Regions from separate parts of the Streptomyces sp. B5E4 genome, predicted to be linked through region 2. Evidence: riboswitches for the same ligand, from Rfam matches in the RefSeq annotation. Region 2 holds a riboswitch; each other region holds the start of a gene.
The links. A riboswitch is a leader RNA that binds a small molecule or an ion and turns the genes downstream of it on or off. The one in region 2 is predicted to bind cyclic di-AMP.
Positions count from the first base shown of each region.

Region 1 (10,087 bases), on a different contig from region 2:
CGCGGAACGGGAGATCTTCGAGCAGCTCATGGCGACTGCCAAGAAGATGCTGGCCGGCTTCGCCGACGGTGCACACGGCCGCACCTGCCGCGGCTCGTGCTACCAGTGCCTGCGCGACTACACGAATATGTCGTATCACAGCCTCCTAGACTGGCGGCTGGCCGGCGAGCTCCTGGCCATCCTCCAAGGGGCAGGCCCCGAAAGCAGCAAGCATGGCCACCAGGCAGCAGGACTGCTGCGGAACTGGGCGTCCGACTTCCCGCCCGGTGAGGCGAAATTCGTAGACGACCTGGGCGGCACCGGTCCCGCGGTCCTCATCAAGGAGCGGATTTGGGTCGCTCCCAAGGGCCCATTCGAGGCTGCCGACGCCGCTCTGTCCTCCCCTCGCATCAGCTCGGTGCGCAACGCCACCGCGGCCGACAGCCGAGGAGTTCCGGACGTGGTGTTCGTCGATGACTTTCTCCTCGACAAAGCCCCCGCCCGTGTGTCAACCATGCTCGTCGACTTTGACGAGGTGTAGCGGGACCGCCCCTTGCGCCCGGGCCCAAGGGGCGGCACGGCCGCTGCAGACGCGGACCTCCGAGGAATTCAGATGCTCGCGCCAAGATGACCGGCCAGGGAGCGGTGATCGAAACGGAGGGGAAGATGGGAGATCCGGTACTGCTGCAACGGTTCGCAGCCTGGCTCCAGCCCGGTCCGTTGGATGAGGACGCGGAGCGAAGTTCCTTCTTCAACGACGGCATCATCGTGCTGGACACAAACGTCCTGCTGAGCCTGTATGAGTACACCGAGACCTCCAGGAAAGAGGTGCTGTCGGCGCTTGAGCACACTGCTGGACGGCTGTGGATGCCCTACCAGGTCGGTCTTGAGTTCGTCCGCGGCCGCCGCAGCACTCTGGAGTCTCGCAAGAGGGCCCTCTCCGATGCCGCCTCAGAAGTCAACAAGAAGCTCATGGCAGCGCGCAAAGCGATCGTCGACGCCAAGAACGTCGTGTGCGCCCAGCTCGACAAGTATGCCAGGGCTCAGCAGGAGATAGCAGGGCTCGATGCACTCGTCGCGGGTTCAGACGTTGATGCCCACCTCGACGTGTACCGGCACGAGTTCAAACGCCACCTGGACATGCTCAAAGCAGACCACGGATTAGCACTAAGTTCCGCTGATGCGGAAGACCCTATCCTTGTGCACATCGCGAAACTCTACGGAGATGGCATCGGTCAGCAGCCGGAGGACAGCGTCGTGCGCGGACGTCTAGAGGAGGCCACCGCCTTCCGGTTCCCGAACAAGATCCCTCCCGGATTCTCTGACTCTGGCAAGGACACGCCGCTCAAGTCCGCTGGCGACTTCCTCCTCTGGGAAGAACTGGTCGAGCATGCCCGCAAGCTCCCGGCCGGCAGCCGCCGTGTGCTGTTTGTATCAAACGACAAGAAGGAGGACTGGTACGAGCAGGGCTCCGGCCCAAGCAGCTCCCGTCCGTGGCCCAGTCTTGTCGACGAGCTGAGACGGAGGGCACAGGCGGACTTGAGGGTCGAGACGCCACCGCACTTCTTCGGCGGCGTCAGAGAGTTCCTGGACGCCGAGCTCGCTGCGGATACGTACGCGGAGATCGAGCGGGTGTCAGAGTCATTTGAGGAGAAGGTCCCGGACACACCGCTGCTGGTAACGGAGGAAACAGCAGCTCACCTGGAACCGCCGGACGGGCTGGCGCTTGATGCATTCAATTCGGTGGGACTCGTCTCCTCGACCGTGCGTGTGGCTCTCGAGTCAGCGTCGCCGTCCCGTCGGTTGTTCCAGTGGTGGCTGATCGGGGTGACTGCTCAGCTCGGGCGGCGGTCTGTAGGAGAAACGGAGCCGTCTGTAGTTATTGCGACGGCCACGCGAAGCAGCGAGCCGCCTTCCCAGAACTGGGTACCCGGCACTGCCCTCCCGCCAGGTGAGTGGCTCCACCGGAACTCATCGTGGATCGCACCATGGTTCATGGACCTGTTGGACTCCATCCCGCAGGCTGACCGCGCTGTCTTGCGCCGACTGGCGGCGCAACAAGCAGAAAGCAATAGGCGCTCCCGAAGCTGACACCCCTCGTGAAGGAGGCGCTCCCACTGGGCACGATCCGCTGGATCAAGTCCGCTATAGGAACGGTGATGGCGGCGGCTGTGTCGAGTGGGCGCGCCGGCGGTTGCCGCCTCCGGCGTTGTTCCTGTGCGGGACAGCAAGGATCCCGATGGGCCTGCTCTCGCGTTCTCTGCCGCGGGGTGGCGGGCCTTCGTTGCGGGGGTTCGGGCCGGGGAGTTCGCCGAGCGCTTCTGACCTGCCCGAAGCTCTCTGGAGCCGGAGTTATCCACAGGGGGAAGCGGAGGGTGGGGATCCGGGAGAGGGTGGGGGCATGACGGGGGAACTTGGGTCGCTGGGTGCGTTGGCGGCGGGCAATGGTGGCGTGTTGGTTTGTGCCGAGGCTTTGGCGGCCGGATGGTCGTCCGGGGTGTTGGTGCGGCGGTTGCGGAAGGAGGGGTGGCGGAAGGTTCGGGCCGGGGTTTGGGTGGAGCCGGGGCGGGTTGATGATCTGCGGCTGCGGTTGCGGGTGGCGCAGGCCGGGCGGGCGGAGTTGGTCGTGAGCCACAGTGCGGCGGCTCATCTGCTCGGGGTCGAAGTGCTCGGGGTGCGGCCCGAGTTCACGCACGTGCGGGGGCGGGGACGGGCGCCCGAGGGGTGCGTGTTGCATCGGACCGCGGTGAGTGACGAGGAGATCGTCACCGTTGCCGGGCTGCGGGTGACCGACGCCGCGCGGACTTTGGTCGACCTGCTGCGTACGGCGGAGCGGGATGCGGCGCTGGTGGCCGTGGAGTCGGCGTTGACCCGGCGGCCGTTGGGGGCCGCTGGGGGATGGCCGCGGCGGTGGCGGGAGCAGGTGATCGATCTGCACGCGGTTTCCGAGGCCGTTGCCGGTATCGGGCAGCGGCGGGGGGTCGTCGCGGCGCGGCAGCGGCTGGCGCTCGTCGATCCGCGCTCCGAGTCGCCCGCGGAGACGGTCGCGCGGCTGCGGATGTACGACGCGGGGCTACGGCCGCTCAGCCAAGTGCCGTTCACCGCGTCCAACGGCCGGCGGATACGAGTGGACTTCTTCTTCCCGGTGGCCGGGCTCGTCGTGGAGATCGAGGGCTACGCCTTCCACGGCAGCCGGGCCGCTCATCTGGCCGACGTCGAGCGCTTCAACGACCTGGGGCGCTGTCCCGAGGTCCGGCGCATGCTGCGGTTCACCGCGGCCGACGTCTTCGAGCGGCCCCAGCGGATGCTCCACACGATCCGCGCCGCCCTGGGCGAGCTCGCCGCCGGGGACCCGCGTGGTGCCGCCGGCGCTGCTGCGGCTGCCACCGCGGCTGCCCACGCAGTTGCCGGTGCGGCTGCTCGTGCCGGTGCCGCCGCCAGCGCCGGCGCCTCCGACGCCGCTTCTGCCACCGCGGCTGCGTGAGGCGCCGCAGGGTTTCCCGGCGATGTCCGTGGTGCGTGGCAGGGTGGCCGCCATGGACGCCCATGTCAGGAACATCGTGCTCGACTGCGCCGACGCCCGCGAGCTTGCCGACTTCTATACGCAGTTGCTCGGCATGCGGGTCATTCGTGACGACTGGATGGTGATCGCCAAGGACGAAGACAGCTTTCCACGGCTGGCATTCGAGGAAGTCGCCGGCTACCGGCCGCCGCTCTGGCCCGACTTCGACCGCACCTATCCCCAGCAGATGCACCTCTGCTTCGGCGTCGACGACTCGACCGCCGCGGGCGAGCTGGCGCTGCGGCTCGGGGCCACGCGGCTCTCCGAAGCGGGTGGCAGTTGCCCGGTGTTCGCCGATCCCGCCGGGCATCCGTTCTGTCTCTGCGGGCCCGGGGAGTAGGCCCCGGGAAAAAGCCGACGGCCCTGGTGTCGGGGGGTCGGCCACCAGGGCCGCCGGCGGTCTCGGTGCGCGCACGGACGCCACGGGGGAAGGTGCGTACGGGCACGCCGGAGACGTGGGAAAGGGGTTATGGGGGCTTGCGGTCCGTGCGGCGGGCGCCCGTCCCGGCCGAGAAAGCCGGGGCACCGTGCCCGCCGCGTCGGTCAGACCGGGGCGCCGTTGTTGCGCAGCCAGGCGAGGGGGTCCACTGCGTCCCCCCCGCCGGGTCGTACCTCCAGGTGCAGGTGCGGGCCGGTGACGTTGCCCGTGGCGCCTACGCGCCCGATGACGTCTCCGGTCGTGACCTCACCCGAGGACTGGATGATGGAGGACAGATGGCAGTACCAGACCTCGGTGCCGTCCTCCAGCGTGAGGACGATGCGGTAGCCGTACGAGCCGGCCCAGCCGGCCTCGGTGATCGTGCCGCCGTGCACGGCCTTGACCGGCGTGCCGGTGGAGGCGGCGAAGTCCTGGCCCGTGTGGCCCGCGGCCCACATGTCGCCGGACTCGCCGAACGTCGAGGTGAGCGTGTAGTTGGCGACCGGGGCGACGTAGCTGGCGGCGAGCTTGGCGAGGCGCTCCTCCTCCGCCTTGCGGCGGGCCTCCTCCTCCGCCTTGCGGCGGCGCTCCTCCTCCAGTTGGCGCTGGCGCTCCTCTTCCTGCGCCTTCGCCTCGGCGGCCTCGTCGGCCGCCTGCTGGGCGGCCTCGGCCTGGGCGGCCGCGCGGGCAGAGGCGTCGGCCTCCGCCTGCTGCTGCTCCGCCTGCTGCAGGATGCGCGCCCGCAGGGCCTCGCCGGAGTCGGCGGGCTGGGTCGCGGTGTCGGTGTCGCCGGCGTAGCTGACCTGGGTGAGCGGCGCCGTGGTGACGACCGTGTCGGAGGCGGGCTCTTCCTCGCTCGGTATCAGGTCGCCGACGCCCGGCAGGCTCTCCGCGTCCGGAAGTTGGGCGCTTATCCGGTTCGCAACGGTGTCGACCTGGTCGGGCATGGATATCGCGACCGGCGGCTTCTCCTGCGCGGTGGCGATGCTGCCCGCGCCGACGGCGGCGAAGACGCCGACGCCGAGTACGGCGCCGCTGCGCGCCATGCTGCCGCCGCGCTGCCGGGGGAGGCGCCGACGGCCGCGAGAGGGAAGGTCGTCCTCGGGGAGGACTTCGTCGACCGGCTCTTCGGCGGCGTAACCGGTCGGCGCATACCCCTCGGGGGCGTAGCCGCCGGACGCATTGCCGTCGTAGCCGTAATCGTCATAGCCATGGCCGTAGCCAGGCCCAGACCTGTAGGACGCCACGAAGGCGTACTCCTTTCCTTCCTTCTCGCCTACCGGGTTAGCTGACGGGTTCGGAGCAGGAAGGTCTCCTACGGGCCGCCTCCTGGCGGAGGTTGGCCCGATTCACCCCAAGGTGGTGGTTCCCCGGTTCCCTAGGTGTTGCCGTTGCTGCAGTTGTGACGCGTGCGGGATTCGGCGACGGCGCACGGTGCCGCCTCTTACGACGGCAGTGACGACCGCGCTGCGTTACCGCACGCTAGCGGACGACGGCGTTCGATTCCAAGTCGTTCCCGTTATTCAGTTGTGCTTCACCGCGGACGATCCGGGCATGTACCAGCGGAAACGGACAAGTTGACGGGCTGATTACGCGCGGTGAGGTCCGGTCGTTAGCTGATCGTGCATCAGTTGTTATGCGGAGGGGCGCTATTCCACTACGGAGCGTGAAGGGGCGAGGGCGGGTCCGACGGCTCTCCGAACGGTGTACGAGAGCGGGCGAGGGCGAACAGCGCCATGTCGTCCGCGACCATTCCGCCCGTATAGCGGGTCACGTCGTCCAGGAGGCTGTCCAGCAGTTCGTGCGGTCCGTCGAAGACCAGGCCGTCCAGCCGCGTCAGCGGGTCGTAGAAGACGCCCGCCTTGTTCCGCGCCTCGGTCACGCCGTCCGTGAACAGGACGAGGGCCGTTCCCGGCGGGAACGCCACTTCCAGCAGTTCGTCCGGCCACGTGCCCAGCTCGCCCATGCCCAGCGGCAGCGCGTGCTCGTGCGGGTGCAGCGTGCGCGCCGCGCCGTCCGGCCCCAGCAGCACGGGCGCCGGATGGCCGCGGTTCAGCAGCCGTAGCGCGCCGCCCTCGCGGTCGACCTCCGCCAGCACCGCGGTCGTGAACCCCTCCACCCGGTCGAGGCCGCTGCGCCCCGTCTCCTGGCGCTGCAGCGCGCGTTCCAGCCGCCGCGCCACCCCGGCGAGCCCCGCCTCCTCCTCGGCCGCCTCCCGGAAGGCGCCGATGACGACGGCCACGGACTCCACCGCCTCCAGCCCCTTGCCGCGTACGTCGCCGATGATGCAGCGCACGCCGTACGGGCCCTCCTGCACGGCGTAGAGGTCGCCGCCGATACGGGCGTCGGCGTCGGCGGCCTGGTAGCGGGCGGCGACCCGCAGGGTGCCGAAGCCGTCCGGCGGGTTCGGCAGCACGGCGCGCTGCGCGGCGACGGCGACGTGGCGGGAGGACGTCAGCCGGCGGTAGTTGCGCTGGATGAGGACGTTGATGCCGATCGCCAGGCCACCGAGCACGGCCTGCGACACCATCTGGGTGATCGCACCGGGGGCCGTGGCGGTGCCGTTGAGGACCTCAAGTGCGACATACACGACAAGGGTGGAGACGGCGACCGCCACAGTGCCGCGCAGGGTCAGCAGCGCGGCGGCGAGCAGCGGGGTGGTTTCGAAGACCGGCGACGACCTGAGCCCCTGCGGCGTGAACCAGAAGAACAGCGTCCCAGCGACGATCAGCCCGGCGGGCAGCCACCGCAGCGCCCACTGGACGTGCCCCTCGCCCCCGCCGGTCACCTCGGAGCGGCGGAGCCGGCCCGACGTGTCCAGCGCGCCGCTGCCCGCGCGGTAGGCGCGCCCGTTGCCATAGTGGCCGCGCCCTTCCCGGTACGGGCCGCGCCCTTCCCGGTACGGGCCGCGCCCTTCCCGGTACGGGCCGTGGCCCTCGTGATCCGGCTCACCGCCGTCCTGTCCGCCGCGCCCGCCCGCGTCCCGTTCCGCGCCCTGCGTGCCGTCCTCCCGCACCGGCTGCACCTGCTCTCTCTTGCGCTGCCGTTCCTGCGCTGTCCTCCCTGCGGCCGACACGCGGACCCTCACCGTCGTCCCTCAGGGTTTCGTGCCCTGGGAGGGCCGGCGACCGCGGGGGGCCAGGCGGGTGACAAGCAGCCTTACAGCGAGGGTCGCGGGCAGACAGTCGCAGGAGACGCGAGCCGGCGGACCGCAGCCAGAGGGTACAGCCGAGCGGGCACACCGCCGGCCGGAACCGGCGCGCGCCGGTTCCGCGCGCCCCGGCGGGCGTCGTCAGGCGAGCCGTACCGGGAAGGACTCCAGGTCGTTCTGCGTCATCACCGGCAGGTTCCGCAGCTCCCCCAGCGGCACCGCCGCCCGCAGCTCCGGGAACCGGGCGAAGAGCGCCGGCAGCGCCACCGCCGCCTCCAGCCGCGACAGCGCCGCGCCGGGGCAGATGTGCGGCCCGTGCCCGAAGGTCATGTGCCGGATCGGCGTCGGCCGCCCCACGTCGAAGGCGTCCGCGTCCGCCCCGTGGTGCCCGGCGTCGCGCCCGATCGCGCGGTACGAGATGACGACGCCCTCGCCCTTCTCGATCACCGTGCCGGCGATCTCGATGTCCTCCGTCGCGAACCGCATCAGCAGATGGGTCACGGGCGGGTCGTACCGCAGCGCCTCCTCGATGGCCGTCTCCCACGTCACCTTGCCCTCGCGGATCATGCCGAGTTGACCGGGATCGGTCAGCAGCCCGCGCACGGTGGTGAGCAGGAGCGTGATCGTGGTCTCGTGCCCGGCGGCGATCATCGACTTCAGGTTGCCGACGACCTCTTCCTCGGTCAGCGGCTCACCTCCCTCGTCGGCGAGGATCAGCGCGCTCGTGAGGTCGTCGGCGGGGGCCGCGGTCTTCTCCCGCACCATGTCGGTGAACACGCGGTCGAGTTCCGCCATCACCGCGAGCCGTTCGTCCTGCGGCGTGAGCATGGAGAAGAAGGCTTTCCACAGCCGCATCTGCCGCGGTATCTCCGATTCCGGGACGCCCATGAGCGCGCACACCACCCGCATCGGCAGCGGCTGCGCGAAGACCTCCTTGAGGTCGACCACCCCGTCGCCCTCGGCCGCCGCGGACTCCAGGGAGTCCAGCAGCTCGGCCGTCACCCGCTCGACCACCGGCCGCAGCGCGTCGAGCCGCCGCGGCGTGATGGCCTGCGCCGTCTTGGCGCGCAGCCGCCGGTGCTCGGCGCCGTCGACCGTGAACAGCGACCGGCCCGGGTTGACCATCCCGATCAGCGGCCACTCCGCCGTGACCTCGCCCGTCTGCCACAGCCGCCAGGCGCCGATGTCCTTGACGAGCCGGGCGTCGGTGAGCAGTTGCCGCGCCTCGGCGTGCCGCGTGACGGTCCACGCGGGCGCGCCGAGCAGTTCGATCCGGGTGAGCGGCGGGGCGGCGCACAACTGCGCGGTCTCGCCCGCGAGGTCGCGTACGAGAGGGTCGATGGCCAGCGGCCCGGGGAGGGCCCCGGAGCCGGTCGGGGCGGCGGCGGAGCCGGCGGCATGCGGGCAGTTCACGGACGGCCTCCTGCAGCGCGTACGGGGGTGAAGGTGACCGGCAGGGCGGTCATGCCGCGCAGGAACGCGGACGGCCGCCGCACCAGCGTCCGGGCCGGCACGGACAGGTCCAGGTCGGGCAGCCGGTCGAGGAGTACCTCAAGGCCCGTCCGGGCGATGATCTCTGCGATCTCCTGGGCCGGGAAGGGGCAGCGGAAGTCGCCGTAGCTGAAGGCGAAGTGGGCGCTGTTGCCCGCCTGCGCGGGTACGCCGGCGCTCCCGTATCCGCCGCCGGGGCCGCCCAGGGCCTGCTGGATCTGCGGGTCGTCGTTGGCGGCGGCGAGGCCGAGGAGCAGCAGGTCGCCCGCGCCGACGGGGCAGCCGCCGAGCTGGGTGTCGCGGGCGGCCCAGCGGCCGACGAGGATCTGCGTCGGGGTGTCCTCCCACAGCACCTCGTTCATCGCCTGGCCGACGCTGTGCCGCCCGCCGCCGAGGGCGGCGGCGAAGCGGTCGTCGGTGAGCATGAGGCGGACGGAGTTGCCGATCCAGTCGGCGGTGGGCAGGAAGCCGGCGGCGGTGGTGTCCTTGAGGTCGAGCATGACCTCTTCGTCGGTGAAGTGCATGGGGTCGGCGAGCATCCGCGAGGCGACGTCCTGGCCGGGCGCGAGCCGCTTCTCGGCGACCAGTCGCGTCATGTGCTCGACGAACGTCTCGTACGCCTTGAGCGCCCCGGGGCCGCCGTCCGCCAGTTCGTTGAGGACCTGGGCGAGCTGCCGTCCCTGGGCGTCGGGGAAGCCGATGAGCCGGGCGAGGACGAGCACGGGCAGGGGGACGGCGTAGTCGCCGACGAGTTCGGCGCTGCCGCGGGAGCAGAAGGAGTCGATGAGCCGGTCGGCGAGTTGCTCGCAGTGCCGGCGCAGGTCGAAGGGGTCGACGCTCTCCAGCGCGGCGCCGACCATGACGGCGTGCCTGCGGTGGTCGGCGGCGGAGGCGGTGAAGTGGATGGACGGCATGACCTGGCCGACCATCGGCAGCAGCGGCCAGTCGGGCGGGATCTTCTCCCACTGGTTCCACAGGCCGCGATCGCGCGCGAAGAGGTCGGGGTCGGAGGTGACCTGGTGCAGTTCGCGGTAGCCGATGACGAGCCAGGCGGGGATGTCGCCGGGGAGTTCGACGGGGACGACGGGGCCGTGGTCGCGGCGCATCTCGCGGTAGAGGTCGCGGGGGTCGGTGTGGAAGCGGGGACCGCTGAGGGGTACGGCCCCGGCGGCGCCGGCGTGCGCGGGGCAGCCGGCGGGGGGTGTGTCGGCACCGGGGGGCGCGTTCGCGCCGAGGGGCGCGTCGGCGTCGGCGGGCGCGGGCCCGCCGGCCGGCTCACCCGGCGCGGCACCCGGCGCACCCGGCCCGGCCGACGGCGCACCCGGCGCACCCGGCGCCAGGGCCTCGTCCAGCGCGCCCGTACGCGGTGCCGACGGGCTGCTGCTCCCCTCATGTGCGGCCTGGTCCTCGGGAGTCGGGGTCATGTCGCGGTCTCCGGTGCGGTGGGAACGGTGGCTGCGGCGGTGGCCGGGGCGCCGGCGGTCGC
Region 1 is NZ_JBDPMI010000044.1:7,248-17,334, reverse strand. Features, by position in the region: gene ABGA99_RS34060 (DEAD/DEAH box helicase) at 1-520, shown strand, start outside; gene ABGA99_RS34055 (PIN-like domain-containing protein) at 625-2,070, shown strand; partial or broken gene ABGA99_RS34050 (DUF397 domain-containing protein) at 2,115-2,304, shown strand; gene ABGA99_RS34045 (hypothetical protein) at 2,726-3,463, shown strand; gene ABGA99_RS34040 (VOC family protein) at 3,516-3,881, shown strand; gene ABGA99_RS34035 (M23 family metallopeptidase) at 4,085-5,206, opposite strand; cyclic di-AMP (ydaO/yuaA leader) riboswitch at 5,218-5,393, opposite strand; gene ABGA99_RS34030 (PP2C family protein-serine/threonine phosphatase) at 5,617-7,035, opposite strand; gene ABGA99_RS34025 (cytochrome P450) at 7,252-8,523, opposite strand; gene ABGA99_RS34020 (cytochrome P450) at 8,520-10,025, opposite strand; gene ABGA99_RS34015 (ATP/GTP-binding protein) at 10,022-10,087, opposite strand, start outside.
Region 1: linked by a shared signal. The riboswitch ahead of ABGA99_RS34035 (M23 family metallopeptidase) and the one ahead of ABGA99_RS29255 (transglycosylase family protein) in region 2 are both predicted to bind cyclic di-AMP.

Region 2 (10,087 bases):
GCTCCGCCACGACGTTGTCGCCGAGGAGCTTGGCCTGCCGCAGGGCGTGCTGGGCGTTCGGCGGGCACCAGGCGTTCTCGACGCCGGCGGCGCGGGCGGCGAGGTCGGGGATCTGGGCGTTGTCGCCGGCGGCCCAGATGTAGTCGGTGCCCTGGACCTGGAGGGTGGCGGCGGTGTCGACGTGCCCCTTGGGGCCCAGCGGCAGCCCGTACTCCTTCAGCACCGGGTGCGGCTTGACGCCGGCGGTCCAGACGATGGTGTGGGAGTCGACCTCCAGGCCGTTCTTGAGCACGACGCGGCCGTCGACGCACGACTCCAGGGAGGTGTCGAGGTAGACCTCGATACCGCGCTGCTGGAGGTGCTTCAGCCCCCACTTGCCGAGCGCCGGGCCGACCTCCGGGAGGATCTTGTCGGCGGCGTCGACGAGGACGAAGCGCATGTCCTCGCGCTTGATCGAGGGGTAGTACTTGGCGGCGTCACGCGCCAGGTCCTCGATCTCGCCTATCGTCTCGGCACCGGCGAACCCGCCGCCGACGAAGACGAAGGTGAGGGCCTTGCGCCGGGTGTCGGCGTCGTTGGTGGACTCCGCCTTGTCGAGCTGCTCCAGCACGTGGTTGCGGAGCCCGATGGCCTCCTCGACGCCCTTCATGCCGATGCCGTTCTCGGCGAGGCCGGGGATCGGGAAGGTGCGGGAGACGGCGCCGAGCGCGACGATCAGGTAGTCGAACGGCACCTCGTACGGCCCGCCGACGATGGGGGCGACGACCGCGACCTTGCGGTCCTGGTCGATGGAGGTGACCCGGCCGGTGAGCACCTCGGCGCCGGGAAGGACCTGGCGCAGCGGCACCACGACGTGCCGGGGGGAGATGCTGCCGGCGGCCGCCTCGGGGAGGAAGGGCTGGTACGTCATGTACGAGCGCGGGTCGACGACGGTGACCGACGCCTCCCCGTACCGCATCTTCTTCAGGATGCGGCGCGCCGCGTAAAGGCCGACGTAACCGCCGCCTACTACGAGGATCCTGGGACGCTCCGTAGTGCTCATGATTCGAGTATCCCCCCGGCACCGGAGGGGTGCTCGTGAGGGGGTTCACAAGCTCCACCCCCTCTACTGCTACACTTCGCCGCCGCACCTTGTGCGCTCCTCACGACTCCCGGGGCTTTTTTCGCTGACAGGCCGTTGAGCTGGCATTTCGGGGACGCGACGCACAGATGTCACTCTGACGCAAAGCGCCTGTCACACGCCGCGCGGGGCCGCGGAGTCCAGGATCCGAGCAAGAAGGCCAAATCCGCGCCGGAAGCATGTGAATAACTTCACGAACTTCTTTCCGCGCTCGGCTCCGTCACGTCCCCTCCGGGCTGTCCGGCACGAGTCGGCCCGTGAAACCGGCATCGCGCAGGCGCTCGCAGGCCGCGGCCACGTCGTCGGGGATGCACTGTTCGATCATGAACCCCTGCTGCGGGTAGATCATGAGCCGCTGCTGCGCCCCGGCCAGCATGTCGAGCACCAGGCGCGCGTCTCCGAGGGAGTCGACGTATCCGGTCAGGGTCATGGGGGTGGAGGCGCTGACCCACTCGACTTCGGGCCACAGCTTGCGTGCGGTCCCGTAGGCCCGTCGTTCCTCGTACGGCTTGCTGATCAGCAGGACGGACGACACAGGGACGCCTTGCTTTTCGAGCAGCGCACGGGAGAAGCGGATGTTCTCCCCCGTGTTCCGGGCCCGGGGATGCGCGTTACGGCAGGTCAGCGGCCTTGATCGGCTGAGGCGCACCGGTACGCGATGCCGTCCAGGATGTCGTGCTCGCTGACGATCACGTCGGGGGCGCCCGTGCGTTCCATGACCGACAGCAGGACCAGCGCCCCCGCGGCGATCACGTCGACGCGGCCCGGGTGCATGACCGGGATCGCGGCTCGCTCCTCGTGGGTCGCCCGGAGCAGGAAGTCGGTGATCTCGCGGATCCGGGCCACCGGGACGCGGGCGTGGTGCAGGGCCATCGTGTCGTAGGCGGGGAGGTCCATCGCGATGCCCGCGACCGTGGTGACCGAGCCGGCCAGGCCGACCAGCGTGGCGGTGTCGCGGAGCGGGACCGCGGCTTCCGCCGTGTCCAGGGCCGCGGCGACGTCCGCCTTCGCCGCCGCGATCTGCTCCGGCGTCGGGGGGTCGGCGAAGTGGTGGCGTTCGGTGAGGCGGACGCAGCCGATGTCGACCGAGCGGGCCGCCGCCACGTCGTCGGTGCCGGCGACGAACTCCGTCGAGCCGCCGCCGATGTCGACCACCAGGTACGGCCCCGGCACCCGGCCCGACAGCTCCTTCGTGGCGCCGGTGAAGGCCAGCGCGGCCTCCTCGTCGCCGGTGATGACCTCCGGGCGGACGCCGAGGATCTCCTCCACGCCGCGGGCGAAGTCCGCGCGGTTCTCCGCGTCGCGGGAGGCGGAGGTGGCGACGAAGCGGGTACGCACCGCGCCCAGCCGCTCGATGACCTCCGCGTACCGGCGGCAGGCCGCGAAGGTGCGCTCCAGCGCCTCGGGCGCCAGCCGGCCCGTACGGTCCACGCCCTGGCCGAGCCGGACGATCTCCATCCGGCGGTCCAGGTCCTTCAGTTCGCCAGAATCAGGGTCGACGTCCGCGACCAGCAGGCGGATCGAATTCGTACCGCAGTCCACGGCAGCCACTCGGGTCATGCCCCATCCTCCCCGGATTCCTCTGGCGTCACGCACGGGCCCTTGGCCCACCACTCCGGCAGCATCGCCAGCGCCTCGTCCCCCAGCGGGTTCACCCCGGGCCCGGCCGCCAGCGCGTGCGCGACCAGCACGTGCAGGCACTTCACCCGGTCCGGCATCCCGCCCGCGCTCGGGAAGCCGGACAGCTCGGCGATCGTGTCGCGGCGGGCGAGGTAGTCCTCGTGGGCCGCGCGGTAGGCCGCCGCCAGCTCCGGGTCCGTCGCCAGCCGGGCCGTCATCTCCTTCATCACGCCGTCCGCCTCCAGCGTGCCGATCGCGGAGTTCGCGCGCGGGCACGTCAGGTAGTACAGCGTCGGGAACGGCGTGCCGTCGGGCAGCCGCGGGGACGTCTCCACGACGTCCGGGTTGCCGCACGGGCAGCGGTGCGCCACGGCGCGCAGGCCGCGCGGGGCGCGGCCCAACTGCGCGGCCACGGCGGCGGCATCGGCCGGGGTGGCGGGGGTGTGCTCGGTGGGCGGCGGGGGCTTGTCCATCTCTCCTCGTTCAGCCGGGCGGTCGGCGTCCGGCATCCGGCGTGCGGCCGGCGTGCCGCGGCGGGCGGCGTTCGCGTACGTGACGCGCCTCAGCGACGGCCGTCCGCCGCGTCCAGGCCGTCCCACAGGTTCTCGTACCAGGGCCTGTCCACCGTCTCCCCCGCCTCGCCGGAGCGGGCGGAGCCGGTGCCGTCGCGCATCAGGTAGCCGGTCTCGCCGGGCAGGACGTAGTGCAGGTGCTCGCGGGCCTGCCGGCGCACGTACTCCGGGTCGTTCCAGCGGGACTTCTCGTCCCGCAGGTCCTCCACCCGCTGCTCGGCCTGCGCCTTCTCCCGCTCCAGCTCAGCGATCTCGGCGCGCTGCGCGATGTACTGGCGCAGCGGGTACGCCAGCGCCACCACCAGCGAGCAGACGACGAGCGCGAGCACCGCGGCCCGCCCCGTCAGCCGGCTGCGCCGCGCGGGGCGCGCGCGGTAGACGCGCTCCGAGACCCGGCTGACGGCCTGCTCGCCGAGCAGCTTGAGCCGGGTGGTGGTGGAGAAGCGATCCCTGGCCATGTGCGTCGCCTCCTCCCCGGGCGGCAAGCGGTGGTCGGCCCCGGTCGCACCTTACGCGGTGCGGCCGGGGCCGGATGCGTCCGACGCCGATGTCGTACGGGGTCGGTCCGTTCAGCCGTTCTTGTAGCGGGGGAAGGCGCTGCGGCCGGCGTACTCGGCGGCGTCGTCGAGGATCTCCTCGATGCGCAGGAGCTGGTTGTACTTGGCGACCCGCTCGGAGCGGGCGGGGGCGCCGGTCTTGATCTGGCCGCAGTTCGTGGCGACGGCCAGGTCGGCGATGGTGACGTCCTCGGTCTCGCCGGAGCGGTGGGACATCATGCACTTGAAGCCGTTGCGCTGGGCCAGCTCGACGGCGTCCAGGGTCTCGGTGAGCGAGCCGATCTGGTTGACCTTGACCAGCAGTGCGTTGGCCGAGCCCTCGTCGATGCCGCGCTGCAGCCGCTCGGGGTTGGTGACGAAGAGGTCGTCGCCGACGATCTGGACCTTGTCGCCGAGCCGCTCGGTCAGCACGTGCCAGCCGGCCCAGTCGTCCTCGAACAGCGGGTCCTCGATGGACACCAGCGGGTAGTCCGCGACGAGCTGCTCGTAGTACTCCGTCATCTCGGCGGCGGAACGGCCCTTGCCCTCGAAGACGTACACGCCGTCCTTGTAGAACTCCGAGGCGGCGACGTCGAGCGCGAGGGCGACGTCCTGGCCCGCGGTGTAGCCGGCCTTCTGGATCGCCTCGATGATGAGGTCCAGCGCGTCCCGGTTGGAGTCGAGGTTCGGCGCGAAGCCGCCCTCGTCGCCGAGGCCCGTGGACAGGCCGCGCTCCTTGAGGACGGCCTTGAGCTGGTGGTAGATCTCCGCGCCGCAGCGCACGGCCTCGGAGAACGACTCGGCGCCGATCGGCGCGATCATGAACTCCTGGATGTCGACGTTGGAGTCCGCGTGGCTGCCGCCGTTGAGGATGTTCATCATCGGCACGGGCAGCACGTGCGCGTTGGGGCCGCCGAGGTAGCGGAACAGCGGCAGGTCGGACGCCTCGGAGGCGGCGTGCGCGACGGCGAGGGAGACGCCGAGGATGGCGTTGGCGCCGAGGGAGGACTTGTCGGGGGTGGCGTCGAGGTCGAACATCGCCTGGTCGATGAGGCGCTGCTCGGTCGCGTCGTAGCCGACGAGCTCGGGGCCGATCTGCTCGATGACGGCGAGCACGGCCTTCTCGACGCCCTTCCCGCCGTAGCGGGCCTTGTCCCCGTCGCGCAGCTCCAGGGCCTCGAAGGCGCCGGTGGAGGCGCCGGACGGAACGGCAGCACGGCCGGTGCTGCCGTCGTCGAGGCCGACCTCGACCTCGACCGTGGGGTTGCCGCGGGAGTCGAGAATCTCTCGGGCTACGACGACGTCGATGGACGGCACGGTGTCTCCTTCGGAGGGATTCGCTACGGGTTCCGCCCTGAGCCTAGCCGCCCCGGGTGACGGCCCCGGCGCGTACCCGGCCGCATTCCGCGGTACGAGACGGTTCGGGCCCGGGGGCAGGGCGGCGGCCCGGGGGCAGGGCGGCGGCCCGGGAGCCGACGTCGTACGGCGTGGTCGTCCCGGCCCGCGCACCGGACGGGCCGGGACGGCCGCGCCGTACCGCCGTGGCGTGCCGGGCGGCAGGGGAGGCGGCGGTGCACACGGCGCGGGCGGGCCGGCCGGTTCGCGGCCCGGTGCGGCCCGCCCGCGCGCCGGACTAGCCCACCTTCAGCTTCTGGCCGGGCCGGATCAGGTCCGGGTCCTCGCCGACGACCGATTTGTTGTCCTCGTACAACTGCTGCCAGCTCTCCGCGCCGTGCCGCCGGGCGATGTCGTCGAGGCTGTCGCCCTCGCGGACCTCGTAGTAGAAGCCGCGGAAGACCGTGCGGGACTCCGGCTGCGTCTGCTCGCCGGCGCCGCGGGCCTCGGTGCCCTGCGGAGCCTCCTGCGGCGCCTGCTCCTGCGCCTGCGGGGCCGGCTGCGACTGGGTCTGCGGCTGGCTCTGCTGTTGCTGCTGCGGGGCGTCCTGGGGCGCCGGCGGGACGATCTGCCCGGCGGCCGGACTGCCCGCGGCCAGGCCCGCGCGTGGCCCGCAGTTGGGCCACGCCCCCGGGCCCTGCATGGACAGCAGCCGCTCCGCGACGGCGATCTGCTGCTGCTTCGTCGCCAGGTCGGCGCGCGGGGCGTAGCTGCGGCCGCCGGCGGCGGCCCAGCTCGTCTGGGAGAACTGGACGCCGCCGAAATAGCCGTTCCCCGTATTCGTCGCCCAATCTCCTCCGGACTCACAGGCGGCCACCCGTTCCCACGTATCGATCGGCGCCGCGACCGCGTTCTGGGCGCCGAGCACCGGCAGCCCGAACGCGGTTCCGGTGGCGCCCACGAGGACGGCCATGCGGGAGTGCGTGCCCAGGCGTGCCTGTGCGGCGGGACGGCGGTGCTTACCCGTTCCGGCAGGAAGAAGCATGATGCTCTTTTCTCACCGACGCCTGCGAGGTGAGCTGTCGGGTGCGGGCTGTGAGTGCCCGGCCGTACGTCATACGTGCGGCTTGACCCCAAGCCGCCGGTCCGCCTTCTCGTTGGACCGGAGCGGCACTTACCGTGGGTCCCCCGCTCCTGTCAGCGGTGCTTCATGCACAGGTGACCCGGGTGAACGCCGACAGGATTCGGCGTGAGGCGATCACCGGGACTCGCGTTGGCGAGCGATGTGACGGTAAGCACATAGGCGTGTGCGATTCAAAGACCTCGGAAAGCGCCACGCCCGGTTTACGTCCGTCAGGTAGCCCGGTCAGCCGATTACGTCAAATATGACTAATCCGCGCCGACTTTACCCGCCCGCTGTTCAGTTCCCGCGCAATTCGAGTTCCTGACCAGGCTTGATGGTGTCGGGGTCCTTACCCAGGGAGTTCTTGTTCCCGTCGTACAATTCGGACCATCCGCCCGACAGCGAATGCTCTCTGGCAATTTCCGAGAGGGTGTCACCCGGTCGGACGGTATAACTGCCGTCGCCCGCCGCGGCGTCGCCGCCCTGGCGGTCCTCGCCGCGCTTCTCCGTGTCGCCGGGGATCTCCGCGATCCACTCGCGGCCGGGTTCCGGCAGCTCGTTCGCGTTGGGCGACTGGGAGGCGCCGGGGGTCTCGACGGCCTCGCGCGGGCCCTCGGGGGCGCCGGGCGAGGACGGGGCTTCGGACGGGGTGGGGGTCGCGGAGGCGTCCGGGGCGCGGTGCCGGCCGGAGCCCTCGGCGGAGGGGGCGCCGTCGTCACGGCCGGTCGACTCGCCGGAGCCGCGGTCACGCTCGTCCGGGTCCTGGCCGCCGCGGTGCTTGCCGCCCTCGGTGGACTTCCGGGCGTCGCGGTCGCCGTCGTCCCCGCGGTCGTCCCCGTCCTCGCGGTCCGTACGCCGGTCCTCGTCCCGGCCGTGGGAGTCGTCGTCCGGGGCGGGGGCGGGGGTCGGCGGCGCCGTGGGCAGCAGCGGCAGCTCGGCGCCGGGGTCGACCTCCGGCACCCCGTCGTCGCCGTGCAGCCCGGCGTCCTGGGCGCACTCCGGCCACGCCTTGTCGGCACCCATGCCGGCGAGGATGCGCTCGGCGACCGTGATCTGCTGCGCGCGGCTGGCGAAGTCGGGCTGCGAGGCGAACTCCTCGCCCCCGTACTCCTGCCACATGTCCATCGTCAACTGCAGGCCGCCGTAGTACCCGTTGCCCTCGTCGGCACTCCACAGCCCGCCGCTCTCGCACTCGGCGACCCGGTCCCACGTGCCGGCGTCGGCGGCGCTCGCGCCGCTCGCGCCCAGCAGCGGCAGGGCGAGACCCGCCCCGGTCGCCCCGGCCGCGACGACGAACGCGGGGGCCTGGCGGGGACGTCGGTGGCGTCCGTTACCCGAGCGCATGCGAGTGCCTTTCGTTCCCTGTGTGTTCGAGCCAGTGGCCGAACTTAATACCGAACTACCTCCGATCACAAGTTGATCGCCTGATAGTCACGCGCAGATCACAGAGAACGGCCGAAGTGCACCGGCAGCGTCCGAAGGCCGCGCATGATGAGCCCGCCGCGCCACCGCAATTCGGACGTCTCGCCCGCCAGCCGCAGGTCGGGAAGGCGGCGCAGCAGGGTACCCAGGGCGGTCTGCGCCTCCAGACGGGCGAGGGGGGCGCCGAGGCAGTAGTGGATGCCGTGGCCGTAGCCCACGTGCTGATTGTCACGCCGCGACAGATCCAGGCTGTCGGGGTCGGCGAAGCGTGCCGGGTCGCGGTCGGCGGCGGCCAGCACGACGAGTACCGGATCGCCCACGGCGACGCGCTGCCCGCCGATCTCCAGCGGCTCGGTGGCGAACCGCCACGTCGCCATCTCCACCGGGCCGTCGTAGCGCAGCAGTTCCTCCACCGCGGAGGGCAGCAGCGCGGGATCCGCGGCCAGCCGGGCACGCTCGACGGGGTGGGTGAGGAGGGCGTACGTGCCGTTGCCGATCAGGTTGACGGTGGTCTCGAAGCCCGCGAACAGCAGGATGAACGCCATGGCGGCGGCCTCGTTCTCCGTCAGCTTCTCGCCCTCGTCGGAGGCGCGGATGAGGCCGGAGATCAGGTCGTCGTCCGCGGCGTCGCCCCCGCCGAGCGCCGCGCGCTTGCGGTGGATCAGCTCGGCGAGGTAGGCCCGCATCTTCTTCACCGCGCGGGCGACGCCGCCTCGCGGGCCCTTGCCGTGGTTACGGGGGTCCGGGGGGCGTCCCCCGGAGGAATGCAGCATCACGCCGGCCCAGTCGCGGAAGTCGTCCTGGTCCTCGGCCGGGACGCCGAGGAGGTCGCAGATGGCGTAGATCGGCAGCGGGAAGGCGAACTCGTGGATGAGGTCGGCCTCGCCGCGGTCCGCGAAGCCGTCGATGAGGCGGTCGGTCAGCTCCTGCACGCGGGGCGCGAAGGCGGCGACGCGGCGGGGCGTGAACGCCTGGGAGACCAGCCGGCGCAGCCGGGTGTGGTCGGGCGGGTCGATGTTGAGCAGGTGGGTCATGAGGCCCGCGCTGCGCTCACCGGGGATGCCGGTCTTGTCGCTGTGGTGGTGCGCGGGGTTCTTGGACAGCCGGGGGTCGGCGAGGGCCTGCCGGGCGTCGGCGTAGCGGGTGACGAGCCAGGCGTCGACGCCGCTGGGCACGGTGGTGCGGTGGACGGGCGCGTGGGTGCGCAGCCAGGCGTACGCGGGATAGGGGTCGGTGGCGAACTCCCAGCTGAAGAGCGCGGGCTCGGGCCCGCCGCCCGCGGGCGGACCGGCCATCTCAGCGGGCGCCGGGGGACCCGGTGGAGGCGGACGGCCCTTCGGACCTGGAGCCGGCCTTCTCGGCCGTGAGGATCGCCTCGCGGTACGTACGCGCCGCGGCCCGCAGCGCCCTCTCCGGCTCGACGCCCTGCGCCTCGGCCCGCAGCGCCAGCGCGAGCAGTTCGGCGCCGAAGCCGTCCACGGGATCGTCCGCCGGCGCAGCCGCGCCGCGGCCTTCCCGTACGGCGGAAGCCTCGTCCTTACGCGCGCCGTTCCCGGCTGCGGCCGGAGCCCCGTTCCGGCTCCCGGCCTGTGTCCCGCCGCCGTCCGCCGGGCGCCCGCCGGGCACCTGCACCGTCAGGCCTGCCGTGCGGGCGCGGCCCGCCAGCTTCGCCACCAGCGACAGCGCCGGCTGGGCCAGCGGGACGCCTTCCGTGACCGACGTACGCCGCTTCTCTATGGCCTTCTCGCGCAGCCAGTGCGCCTTCACGTCCGCGGGGGTCTCGGCGACCGCGTCGCCGAAGACGTGCGGATGGCGGCGGACCAGCTTCTCCACGAGGGTGCCCGCCACGTCGTCGATGGAGAAGGGCTCCTCGGGGTCCTCCTCCGCGATCCTGGCGTGGAAGACGACCTGGAGCAGCACGTCCCCCAGCTCCTCGCGGACGGCCTCCAGGTCCCCCGCCTCGATCTCCTCGACCAGCTCGTAGACCTCTTCCAGGCTGTGCGCCGCCAGTCCCGGGCTGGTCTGCCCGCTGCTCCAGGGGCACTCGCGCCGGATCCGGTCCATCACCTGCACCACGTCGACCAGCCGGGCGCCCGGCACGTCGTACGACCCGGGCAGCAGCTCCAGCGACGGCATCTCCACCCGCCCCGAGCCCGCCAGCCGCGCCAGGCCGTCCGTCAGCCGGGGCTCGCCGTCCGCCGCGGCGACCACGACGACGGTGGCGCCCCCGGCGCAGGCGTCGACCAGCTCGCGGGCGTCGGGCTCGGCGGTCTCCACCGCGACGCCCGCCTCGCGCAGATACGGCACCTGCGGATGTGCGGCGTCGGCGCACAGCACGCGGTCGGCGCCGCGCAGCGCC
Region 2 is NZ_JBDPMI010000030.1:13,821-23,907, reverse strand. Features, by position in the region: gene ABGA99_RS29285 (NAD(P)/FAD-dependent oxidoreductase) at 1-1,042, opposite strand, end outside; partial or broken gene ABGA99_RS29280 (YdcF family protein) at 1,341-1,724, opposite strand; gene ABGA99_RS29275 (Ppx/GppA phosphatase family protein) at 1,742-2,680, opposite strand; gene ABGA99_RS29270 (DUF501 domain-containing protein) at 2,677-3,213, opposite strand; gene ABGA99_RS29265 (septum formation initiator family protein) at 3,303-3,770, opposite strand; gene eno (phosphopyruvate hydratase) at 3,882-5,165, opposite strand; gene ABGA99_RS29255 (transglycosylase family protein) at 5,482-6,156, opposite strand; cyclic di-AMP (ydaO/yuaA leader) riboswitch at 6,233-6,443, opposite strand; gene ABGA99_RS29250 (transglycosylase family protein) at 6,604-7,650, opposite strand; gene ABGA99_RS29245 (cytochrome P450) at 7,749-9,023, opposite strand; gene ABGA99_RS29240 (MazG family protein) at 9,025-10,087, opposite strand, start outside.

Region 3 (10,087 bases), on a different contig from region 2:
CCGTACGGCGGCGGAGATCCAGGCCGGCGCCGACCGCTTCAACGAGTCCGGCGAGGTGGCCCGGGGCTACGGGCTCAAGGTCTACCAGCACAACCACACCAACGAGTTCGGCCCGGTCACCGACCGGCCGGGCAAGCGGCGCCACGACCTCTTCCTGAGCGGCACCGACCCGCGGTACGTCTTCCTGGAGCTGGACATCCTCTGGGCGTTCGGCGCCTCGGTCCGCTTCCGCGACCAGCTCGGCGAGTTCGACCCGCTGGACTACGTCAACGCCGCCCCGCAGCGCTACATCGCCTTCCACGTCAAGGACGGCGTGCGGGACCCGGCGCTGACGAACCAGTACCGCGACGTCGTCTTCGGCCAGGGCGAGCTGGACTTCCGCCGCTTCTTCAGCGGGCTGCGGGCGCCGGGGCTGCCGCTGTACTTCTGGGAGCAGGACCGCGGTCCGCAGGAGCCGCAGGGCTCGATCTGGGCGGCCGAGACCAGCTACGACGCGATGGTGGCGCTGCGCGGCCGGGACTGCTGAACCCCGTCACCGCAGACTGGAGACCACCCGTACGAAGGGCACGATCCGCGGGACCCGCGCCGCCGGCGGCGGCGCGGCCCGCGGTTCCTCATTCCCGCGGCGGGCCGGCCGCGGGTTCCTCCCCCGCAACCGAAACAAGGAGGTGCCCGCCGGCCGGGCCGCCGCGGGTGCTCAGGCGGCGTCGCTGCGGCCCGCGGCCGCCCAGGCGACGTCGCAGGACCAGGCGGGCTCGACGCCCGTACTCCGGCAGACCACCAGGAACAGCGGGATCGGCGGCGTGTACGGCACCCCGTCGGCCGGCCGGTGGACCAGCCGGGGTACGGCCGCCGGCCCGCCGGTGCCGGCGGCCGCCCCCGAGATATCGGCGCCCGGGGCGTAGTGCACGCTCCGCGGCCACTGCAGGCCGAGGTCGGAGCCGGCCGGCACGATCCACCACCACCGGCTACCGTCGGCGAAGACGCAGCCCACGCGCGAAAGCCGGGCCATCACGTCGTAGCCGATGCGCTGCGGCACGCCGACCGCGTCACAGCCGAGGGATGAGGCGCCCGCGCCCGGCACGGCCAGCCGGAGCCGGCCGCCGGGCTCGGTGCGCATCATCCGGCCGCCCGCTCACCGGCCGCGGGGCCGGCCCCCGTACGGGCGGCGGAAGCGCGCGGCGCGGCGGCCCCCCCGGCCGCCGGCACCTCGCGCTGCAGCTCCGCCCAGACCACCAGGCCCGGGCCGGGCCGCGCGTCGTATGCCCCCCAGCTACTGCTGACCGCGGTGACGAGCAGGAGCCCCCGACCCTGCTCGTCCGCGGACGACCGCTGCACCCGCAGGCTTCCCGGCTCGACACCTTGATCGGTGACGGCCAGCCGCAGGCGGTCGGCGCTGCAGCGCAGTTCGCACCCTATGCGCCGACTCCCCGTATGCAGCAGTGCGTTGGTCACCAGTTCCGAGAGGACGAGGGTGGCACTGTCACCCACCTCGCCCTCCACCCCCCAGCGGTGCAGTTGCTCGCGGGCCAGCCGGCGGGCGACCGTAACGGCGTCCGCCTGACCTGGCACCTCGAAACCGCACCGCACCGCATCGACCCCCGAACGGGATCCCGGCAAGCCGGGATCCTGTGTCACGACCCCCGTGTAATGCGGCTGTGTGGACTGGCTCACATCCCAAACTATGGCCCTGGCGCGGCCACTTGGCAACCCCCACTGTGAATTTTTCAGAGTTACTGTTGCACTGTGTTCGCCAAGCCCCGGGCGTGGCACACTGCTTGAGGCAGTTCCGACAGGGAGGTATGGCGTGAGCGAACCGCGGTCCGCGCCGACCGTGGGGCAGGTCGTGCTCGGCAAAAGGCTCCAGGAGCTGCGCGAGCGGGCCGGGCTCAAGCGGGAGGAAGCCGCCAGGACACTGCGCGTCGCCCCCGCCACCGTGCGCCGGATGGAGACCGCCGAGGTCGCGCTGAAGGTGCCGTACGTGCAACTGCTGTTGCAGGCGTACGGCATCGACCAGGAGGAGATCGACTCCTTCGTCTCGCTGACCGAGGAGGCCAACGAGCCCGGCTGGTGGCAGCACTTCCACGACATCCTGCCCGACTGGTTCAGCATGTACGTGAGCCTGGAGGGCGCCGCGTCGCTCATCAGGTCGTACGAGCCGCACTTCGTGCCCGGTCTGATGCAGACCGAGGACTACGCGCGGCACGTGCTGAAGGTCGGCTCCCTCGGCCGGGTCGCGCCCGCGGAGATCGAGCGGCACGTCGCGCTGCGCATGGAGCGTCAGGAGCTGCTCACCCGCGAGCACGCACCCCGGTTCTGGGCCATCGTGGACGAAACGGTCCTGCGCCGGCCGGTGGGCGACGGCGAGGTGATGCGCGCGCAGGTCGACCGGCTCCTCGACATCGCGTCCCTGCCCAACGTCACGCTCCAGATGGCGGAGTTCCGCACCGGCCACCATCCGGGCACGTACAGCCCCTTCGTCCTCTTCCGGTTCGCCATGCCCGAGCTGCCGGACATGATCTACACCGAGTACCTCACCGGCGCCGTCTACCTCGACGGCCGGCACGAGGTGGCCACACACCTCGCCGCCCTGGACCACATGGCGGCCCAGGCGGCGACGGCAAAACGCACGAAGGAAATCCTCCGGGACTTCCGCAAGGAGCTGTGAATGGAACGCATTTACAACGGCATGCCGGCGGCGGACCTCGGCACCGAGGGCTGGCACAAGCCGTGGAGCGGCGGCAACGGCGGCAACTGCGTCGAGGCCATGAAGCTGCGGGACGGGCGGATCGCGGTACGGCACTCGGCGCACCCCGACGGTCCCGCCCTCATCTACACCCCCGGTGAGATGGACGCGTTCATCGAGGGCGCCAAGGCGGGCAAGGCCGACTTCCTGCTCTCGCGGAGCCTCGCATGACCGCGCCCGGCGCGGTGCCCGCGCACCTGCAGCCGCGCCGCCCGGTCCACTCGCCGTCCGGTCAGGACGGCGAGCCCATCCCGGCGAACGGGGGTGTGGCCCACGTGCACTGACATGGGCCACCGGCCGGGAGCACAGAGAGGGAGGGGACACCCCGGGGGGGTCCCCTCCCTCGGCGTTTGCCGGGGTACGGACGCGCAACACCGCCCCGGGGCACGGCAGATGAAATTCCAGAAATCATGAACCGTGGGTGTCCGCACCGCTGCCTTCCGCGACGTATGGGCGTACGGTATGCCCCCGATGGCCCTCGTCAGCCACCCGGGGAGGCCCGCGATGAGCGCATCTCCACCCCCGCCTGCCGACGCCGCCACGCGGCCGGTCCAGGTCGGAGTGCTGCTCCCCCGGCTGCTGGACGAGCCCGCGGACTGGCTCGCGGAGTGCGCGGCGTACGAGGCCGCGGGCGCCGACGCGCTGTGGCTGGACGGCGGCCCCGACCCGGCGCACGACGTGCTGGCGCTCGCCGCCGCCCTGGCCGCCGCCACCGGCCGGGCGCGGCTGGTCGTCGCGCTGCCCGTCAGCGTCCCGCAGGCCGCGCTGCTGGCCCGGGCGCTGGCCACCGTCGTGCTGCTCAGCGGCGGCCGGCTCGCGCTCGCCGCCGACTCCCGGCGGTGCGCCGAACTCGGCGCCGTCGCCCCGGCGGTGCCCGCCTTCCGCCGGCTCGCGCCCGCCGGTCCCGGCTACGAGGAGCCGGGCGCGGGGCGCTGGACCCCGGTGGCGGCACCCGCCGGTCCCGACGCCTGGCGGACCGCCCTCGCCGGCGCCGCGGAGCGCGGGGTGCACGGTCTCGTCGTCCCCGCGGGGCAGCCTCTGTTGGAGGAGTTGCGACTCGGCGTACATGCCGAACGTCACACGCGCCACAGCCGCCCCACGCGTGCGCGCGTCACCACGGAGCGTCAGAGCATGCGTCGATCCTCGTGATCCTCTTGTGATCTGCCGTTCGATCTCCTAGTGTCCGAGACGTTCGCAGACGCGAGCACCGCGCTCCGGTACGCCGAATCCTGCCCGTCGGAGCCCGGATCCGTCGTCCCCACAGCCGTTCGGGCAGGAGCGGGGGAACCACTTCTCCGTCGGCCGGAGCACGGTGGCAGGACCGCACCGCACTCCCCGACTCGGGGTGAAGCCGCACAGCACGACGCGGCCGGGCAACTCCAGCCCGAACCCGACAGCTCACCTCGCAGGCGTCGGAGAAAGAGCGAGCCACCATGGCCGGAACCGGCACCCGGCGCGCGCCCAAGTCGCGCTCCACCCGCCGTTATGCCGCCGCCGCGGGGGTGGGCATAGCCCTGCCCGTCGCCGGCGGAATCGCGGCGACCGCCGCCCACGCCTATACGGTCGAGAAGGGCGACACCCTCTCGGAGATCGCCGAGGACAACGGCTTCGGGCCCGACTGGCAGAAGCTGTACGAGGCCAACAAGGAAGCCGTCGGCGACAACCCCCACCTGATCCTCCCGGGCCAGGAGCTGGACCTCGGGGACGAGAAGGCCGGGAGCAAGCCCGCCGAGGCCGACCAGACCGCCGCCAAGACCGAGCAGAAGCAGCAGCGTTACGTCGAGCACACCGTCGGCGCCGGCGAGACGCTGGCGAAGATAGCCGCGAAGTACGACGTGCCCGGCGGCTGGCAGCGGGTGTACGTCGACAACGAGAAGGCGATCGGCGACAACCCGGCCGCGCTGAAGGTCGGCACCGAACTGCGCGTCGACACCCAGGGCGGCAAGGTCGACACGTCCATCGACCCGAACGGCTCGTCGTCCTCCGGGAGCTCCGGCGGCGCCACCGAGGCGTCGCAGGCGAGCGTCCCGACCACCGAGTCCGGCATCCAGGCCGCGGCCCGGGAGATCGTGCCCGCCGACCAGTTCACCTGCTTCAGCAACATCGTGGAGCGGGAGAGCGGCTGGGACCACACCGCGACGAACCCCAGCTCCGGCGCGTACGGCCTGATGCAGGCGCTGCCGGGCGACAAGATGGCCTCGGCCGGCGCCGACTGGCGCACCAACCCGGTCACCCAGATCGAGTGGGGCCTGGACTACATGAACGAACGCTACGGCAGCCCGTGCGGTGCCTGGGAGTTCTGGCAGGCCAACAACTGGTACTGATTCCGGGGGGCCCGGGCCCGCGGAAAGTCTGCTGCCGCCCCGTCGCGTGGATCTCCGCGCGGCGGGGCGCGTGCGTCGTACGGGCTACGCCCCGGCCGCCCGGTCCGTGACCGACGGCGCGGGCTCGGGGCCGGGTGCCGGCGGAGGGACGGCGGACAGCTCGGCCAGGTCCCGGGCCGCCTGCGCCAGGAGCCGGTGCATCGCCGCCTCCGCGGCGTGCGGGTCCCGGGCCCGTATCGCCGTCAGCACGGCGCGGTGGCCCGGCACGGGATCCCGCGGGTGGTGTCCCGGGCCGTGCACCAGGCGGTCGCGGGCGGCCAGTCCGCTGGCGAGGACCTGATCCATGCGCTCCAGCAGCTCGTTGTGCGAGGCGGCCAGCAGGGCGCGGTGGAACGCGAGGTCCGCCGCGACGGCCTCGGCCGCGCCGTCCCGCGCCCCGGCCATCGCCGTGAGCGCCGCCTCCAGCGCCGCCAGGTCCGCCGCGGTGCGCCGCACCGCGGCCAGCCGGACAGCCGCCGGCTCGACGATGCCGCGCACCTCGTCCAGGTCGCGCAGCAGCGGGGAGGCGGCCCGCGCGGCGGCGCCCTCGCCCTGCTGCCGGCCCGCGGTCTCGAAGCGCCAGCGCAGCACGTCGGCGTCGAGGAGGTGCCAGTCGGCGCGCGGCCGGACGAAGGTGCCGCGCTTCTGCCGGGCGTCGACCATGCCCTTGGCCGCCAGCACCTTCAGCGACTCGCGCAACGCGGTGAGGCTGACCCCCAGTTCGGCCTGGAGCGCGGCGAGATCGAGGGTGGCGCCCTCGGCGATCTCACCCCCCAGTACGCGGTGCGCGAGGGTCTCCACCGTCTGCCCGTGCACCCCGCGGCGCGCGTAACCCGCCATGGCCGCTCGCTCCTCCCTCACGTCCCGTGCGCCCCGCCGTCCCCCGCGGCGCCCCCGCTCAGGCCGATGACTTTACGACGCTCCAGCCCCCGTCCACGACCAGGCTCGCGCCGGTGACGTAGGACGCCTCGGGCGCGGCGAGGAAGGCGACCGCGGCGGCCACCTCCTCCGGCGCACCCAGCCGCCCCGCGGCGGTCTGCGCCGCGCTGGCCCTGCGGTCCTCCTCGGGGACGCGGTCCCAGAGCCGGGTGAGCACGGGCCCCGGCAGCACGGTGTTCACCCGCACCGACGGGCCGTACTCGACGGCCAGTTGGCCGGCCAGCGACAGCAGCCCGCCCTTGGCGGCGGCGTACGCGGGGTGGCCGGGGATGCCGTGCCTGGCGTGCACGGACGAGACCAGCACCGCGGCGCCGGGGGCACCCTGCTGCGCACGCAGCCCCGGCAGGCAGGCGCGGAAGCCGAGGAACGCGGCCGTCAGCCCGACATCGACCTGGCGCCGCCAGGACGCGGGCGTCGTCTCGTGCGCGGGGGCGACGTCGACGGCGACGGCGTTGGAGACGAGGACGCCGACGGGCCCGAAGTCCCCGGCCGCGGCCAGGATCCGCGCCCAGCCGTCCTCCTCGGCCACGTCCGCGACGACGGCCGCCGCCGTGCCGCCCGCGGCGCGGATCTCCGCGGCCGTGGCCTCCGCCCGGTCGCCGTCGATGTCGGCGACGACGACGGCGGCGCCCTCGGCGGCGAGCCGGCGGGCGGTGGCCGCGCCGATGCCGGCGGCGGCTCCGGTGACGACGGCGGTGCGGCCCGCGAACCGGTCGGTGTGCGGAAGTCGCCTGGCTCCGGCTGCTGTCACGAGGTCACGCTCCGGGTGTTGACGGATCTGCCGCGGCACTTCTACCTTGCCCGCAAGGTTAATTCGTAATTTAAGAATTGAGCAAGAGGGGCGGAGGCAGCGTGGGGCGCATCCACTTCGGCGGCGACTACAACCCCGAGCACTGGCCGGAGGAGGTCAGGGCCGAGGACATCCGGCTGATGAAGGAGGCCGGGGTCTCCATGGTCACGGCCGGGATCTTCTCCTGGGCGCTGGTCGAACCGCGGCCCGGCGCGTACGACTTCGAGTGGTTCGGCCGCGTGCTGGACGACCTGCACGGCGCGGGCATCCGCGTCTGCCTGGCGACCATGACCGCCTCCCCGCCGCCGTGGCTGACCGACCGGCACCCCGAGATGCTGCCGCAGGACGCCGACGGCATCCGCAAGTGGCCCGGCTCGCGCCAGCACTTCTGCCCCTCCAGCCCGGTCTACCGCGAGCACGCCGTGGGCCTGGTCACCGAGCTGGCCACCCGCTACGGCACCCACCCCGCCCTGGACAGCTGGCACATCGGCAACGAGTACGGCTGCTCCAACCCCCGGTGCTACTGCGACGTCTCCGCCGCCGACTTCCGCCGCTGGCTGCGCGAGCGCTACGGCACCGTCGAGGCGCTGAACACCGCCTGGGCCACCACCTTCTGGTCGCAGCGCTACGGCACCTTCGAGGAGGTGCTCCCGCCGCGCACCAGCCCCACCCACCCCAACCCGGCCCAGGTGCTGGACTACGCCCGCTTCTGCGACGACGCGCTGCTGCAGTGCTACCTCGCCGAGAAGGCGGCGCTGCGCCGGATCACCCCCGACGTGCCCGTCACCACCAACCACATGCCGCTGCACAAGCCCGTCGACCCGTACGCCTGGGCCGCGCACGAGGACGTCCAGGCGCTGGACTTCTACCAGGACCCGTACGACCCCGAGACCCACATCGGTGCGGCCCTCGCCTTCGACGTGACCCGCTCGGCGGGCGGCGGGCGCCCGTGGATGCTGATGGAGCAGGCGCCCAGCGCCGTCAACTGGCGGGCCCGCAACAGCCCCAAGCCGCCCGGCACGATGCGGCTGTGGAGCTGGCAGGCGGTCGCGCAGGGCGCGGACGCGGTGCTGTACTTCCAGTGGCGGGCGACCCCCGGCGGCGCCGAGAAGTTCCACTCGGCGATGGTGCCGCACGCCGGTACCGACACCCGGATCTTCCGCGAGGTGCGCGCGCTGGGCCGGGAACTGGCCGCCGTGCCGCAGCTCGCGGGCGCGCGCTCGCGCCCGGAGGTGGCGCTGCTCGCGGACTGGCACAGCTGGTGGGCGCTGGAGCAGGGCTCGCACCCGTCGGCGGACCTGGACTTCGCCGAGACGCTGCGCCGGCACTACCGGCCGTTCTTCGAGGCGGGCGTGGAGTGCGACGTGGTGCCGCCGGACCGCGACCTGTCCGCGTACCGCCTCGTGGTGGTGCCGAACCTGTATCTGATGAGCACGGAGACGGGTGCCCGGCTGACGGAGTTCGTCCGGGCCGGGGGGCATCTGCTCGTCTCGTACTTCACCGGCATCTCCGACGACTGCGACCGCGTCCACCTCGGCGGCTACCCGGCGCCGCTGCGCGAGGTGCTGGGACTGCGCGTGGAGGAGTTCTGGCCGCTGGCCGAGGGGCAGCGCCTGCCGCTGACCGGGGCACTGACCGGCAGCGGAGACCTGTGGTCCGAGGCGATCGACCTCGAAGGCGCGGAGGAGGTCGCGGCGTTCGGCGCGGGTGAGCTGGCCGGGCGGCCGGCGCTCACCAGGCACGCGTACGGGGACGGAGTCGCCTGGTACGCCGGCACCCGGCTGCCGGCGGCACAGATGCGCGGCCTGGTGGACCGGGTGCGCGCCGGGGCCGGGGTGGCGCCGGTGCTGCCGGGGCTGCCGGCGGGCGTCCAGGCCACCGTGCGCGAGGGCGCGGACGGGCGGTTCCTCTTCCTGCTCAACCACGGCGCCGGTACGGCGACCGTGACCCTGCCGGAGCCGATGCCCGTGCTCGCCGGCGACGGCGCGGACCCCGCGGCCGGCCCGGTCGCCTCCGTCGACCTGCCCGCCCGGGGGGTCGTGATTTTCCGGTCCTGAGGAGCGCACTGACAAGGAGGTCGGATGCCCACCCGAAGGAAGATCCTGGCGTGGGGCGCGGCGGCGGCCGCCGCGCCCGCACTGGCGGGCTGCGGCGAGAAGGTCGGCGCGGCCCGTACGACCACGGCGACCAGGCGCGGGCCGGGGCAGAAGGTCACGCTGACCTTCTGGACCTGGGTGCCGCTGCAGAAGGCCGTGGCGCTGTGGAACGAGCAGAATCCGGACGTGCGGGTCGACGTGCAGATGGTGCCGGCCAACACCTCCGGCGGCTACCAGAAGATGCACTCCTCCCTCACCGCGGGCGATCCGCCCGACCTGGCGCAGGTGGAGTACTACGCGCTGCCCGAGTTCATGCTCGTGAACGGCCTGACGGACCTGAGCGAGTACGGCGCCGACGAGCTGAAGGGCGCGTACACCGACTGGCAGTGGCAGCAGGGGGTGTTCGCGGGAAGGACCTACGCGATCCCCCAGGCGTCCGGCCCGATGGGGCTGTTCTACCGCCAGGACCTCTTCGACAAGTGGGACATCGAGGTCCCGGCCACATGGGACGAATTCCGGGCCGCGGCGGTGAAGATCAAGAAGCGCGGCTCCCTCATCACCGCCTTCCCGCCCGCCAACGCCCAGTGGTTCGCCGCCTTCCCCTGGCAGCGCGGCGCCCACTGGGTGACCACCGAGGGCGACACCTGGGTGGTCGACCTCGCGGGTCCCGAGTCGCTTGAGGTCGCCGACTTCTGGGACGGGATGCTCACCGACGGGCTCGTGGCGCCCGTCCAGGACGCACAGTCCGCGTTCTTCAAGGGCCTGCAGACGGGGCAGCTCGTCACCTGGCCGGGCGCGCAGTGGTACGACGCCCTGATCCGTGGCAACGCGCCGCGTACCGAGGGCCGGTGGCGGGTCGCCGAACTGCCGCAGTGGGAGCGCGGCGCGCACGCCTCGTCCAACTGGGGCGGCTCGTCCACCGCGATCCTCCAGGGCAGCAGGCATCCGGTGGAGGCGCTGGAGTTCGCCCACTGGCTCAACACCGACCCGGCGGCGCTCGACCTGCTGATCGCCGCCGGCTACGGCTGGCCCGCGGCGCGGATCGAGCTGGCGGACTCCGCGCTCGGCAAGCCCGACCCGTTCTTCGGCGGGCAGCGCTACAACGAGGTCTTCCAGCTCGCCGACGGCAACGTCGACACCTCCTGGCGCTTCG
Region 3 is NZ_JBDPMI010000023.1:36,737-46,823, forward strand. Features, by position in the region: gene ABGA99_RS25590 (sugar phosphate isomerase/epimerase) at 1-526, shown strand, start outside; gene ABGA99_RS25595 (hypothetical protein) at 698-1,123, opposite strand; gene ABGA99_RS25600 (ATP-binding protein) at 1,120-1,572, opposite strand; gene ABGA99_RS25605 (helix-turn-helix transcriptional regulator) at 1,808-2,668, shown strand; gene ABGA99_RS25610 (DUF397 domain-containing protein) at 2,669-2,917, shown strand; gene ABGA99_RS25615 (hypothetical protein) at 3,251-3,895, shown strand; cyclic di-AMP (ydaO/yuaA leader) riboswitch at 3,999-4,173, shown strand; gene ABGA99_RS25620 (LysM peptidoglycan-binding domain-containing protein) at 4,180-5,070, shown strand; gene ABGA99_RS25625 (FCD domain-containing protein) at 5,155-5,949, opposite strand; gene ABGA99_RS25630 (SDR family oxidoreductase) at 6,008-6,799, opposite strand; gene ABGA99_RS25635 (beta-galactosidase) at 6,901-8,895, shown strand; gene ABGA99_RS25640 (extracellular solute-binding protein) at 8,920-10,087, shown strand, end outside.
Region 3: linked by a shared signal. The riboswitch ahead of ABGA99_RS25620 (LysM peptidoglycan-binding domain-containing protein) and the one ahead of ABGA99_RS29255 (transglycosylase family protein) in region 2 are both predicted to bind cyclic di-AMP.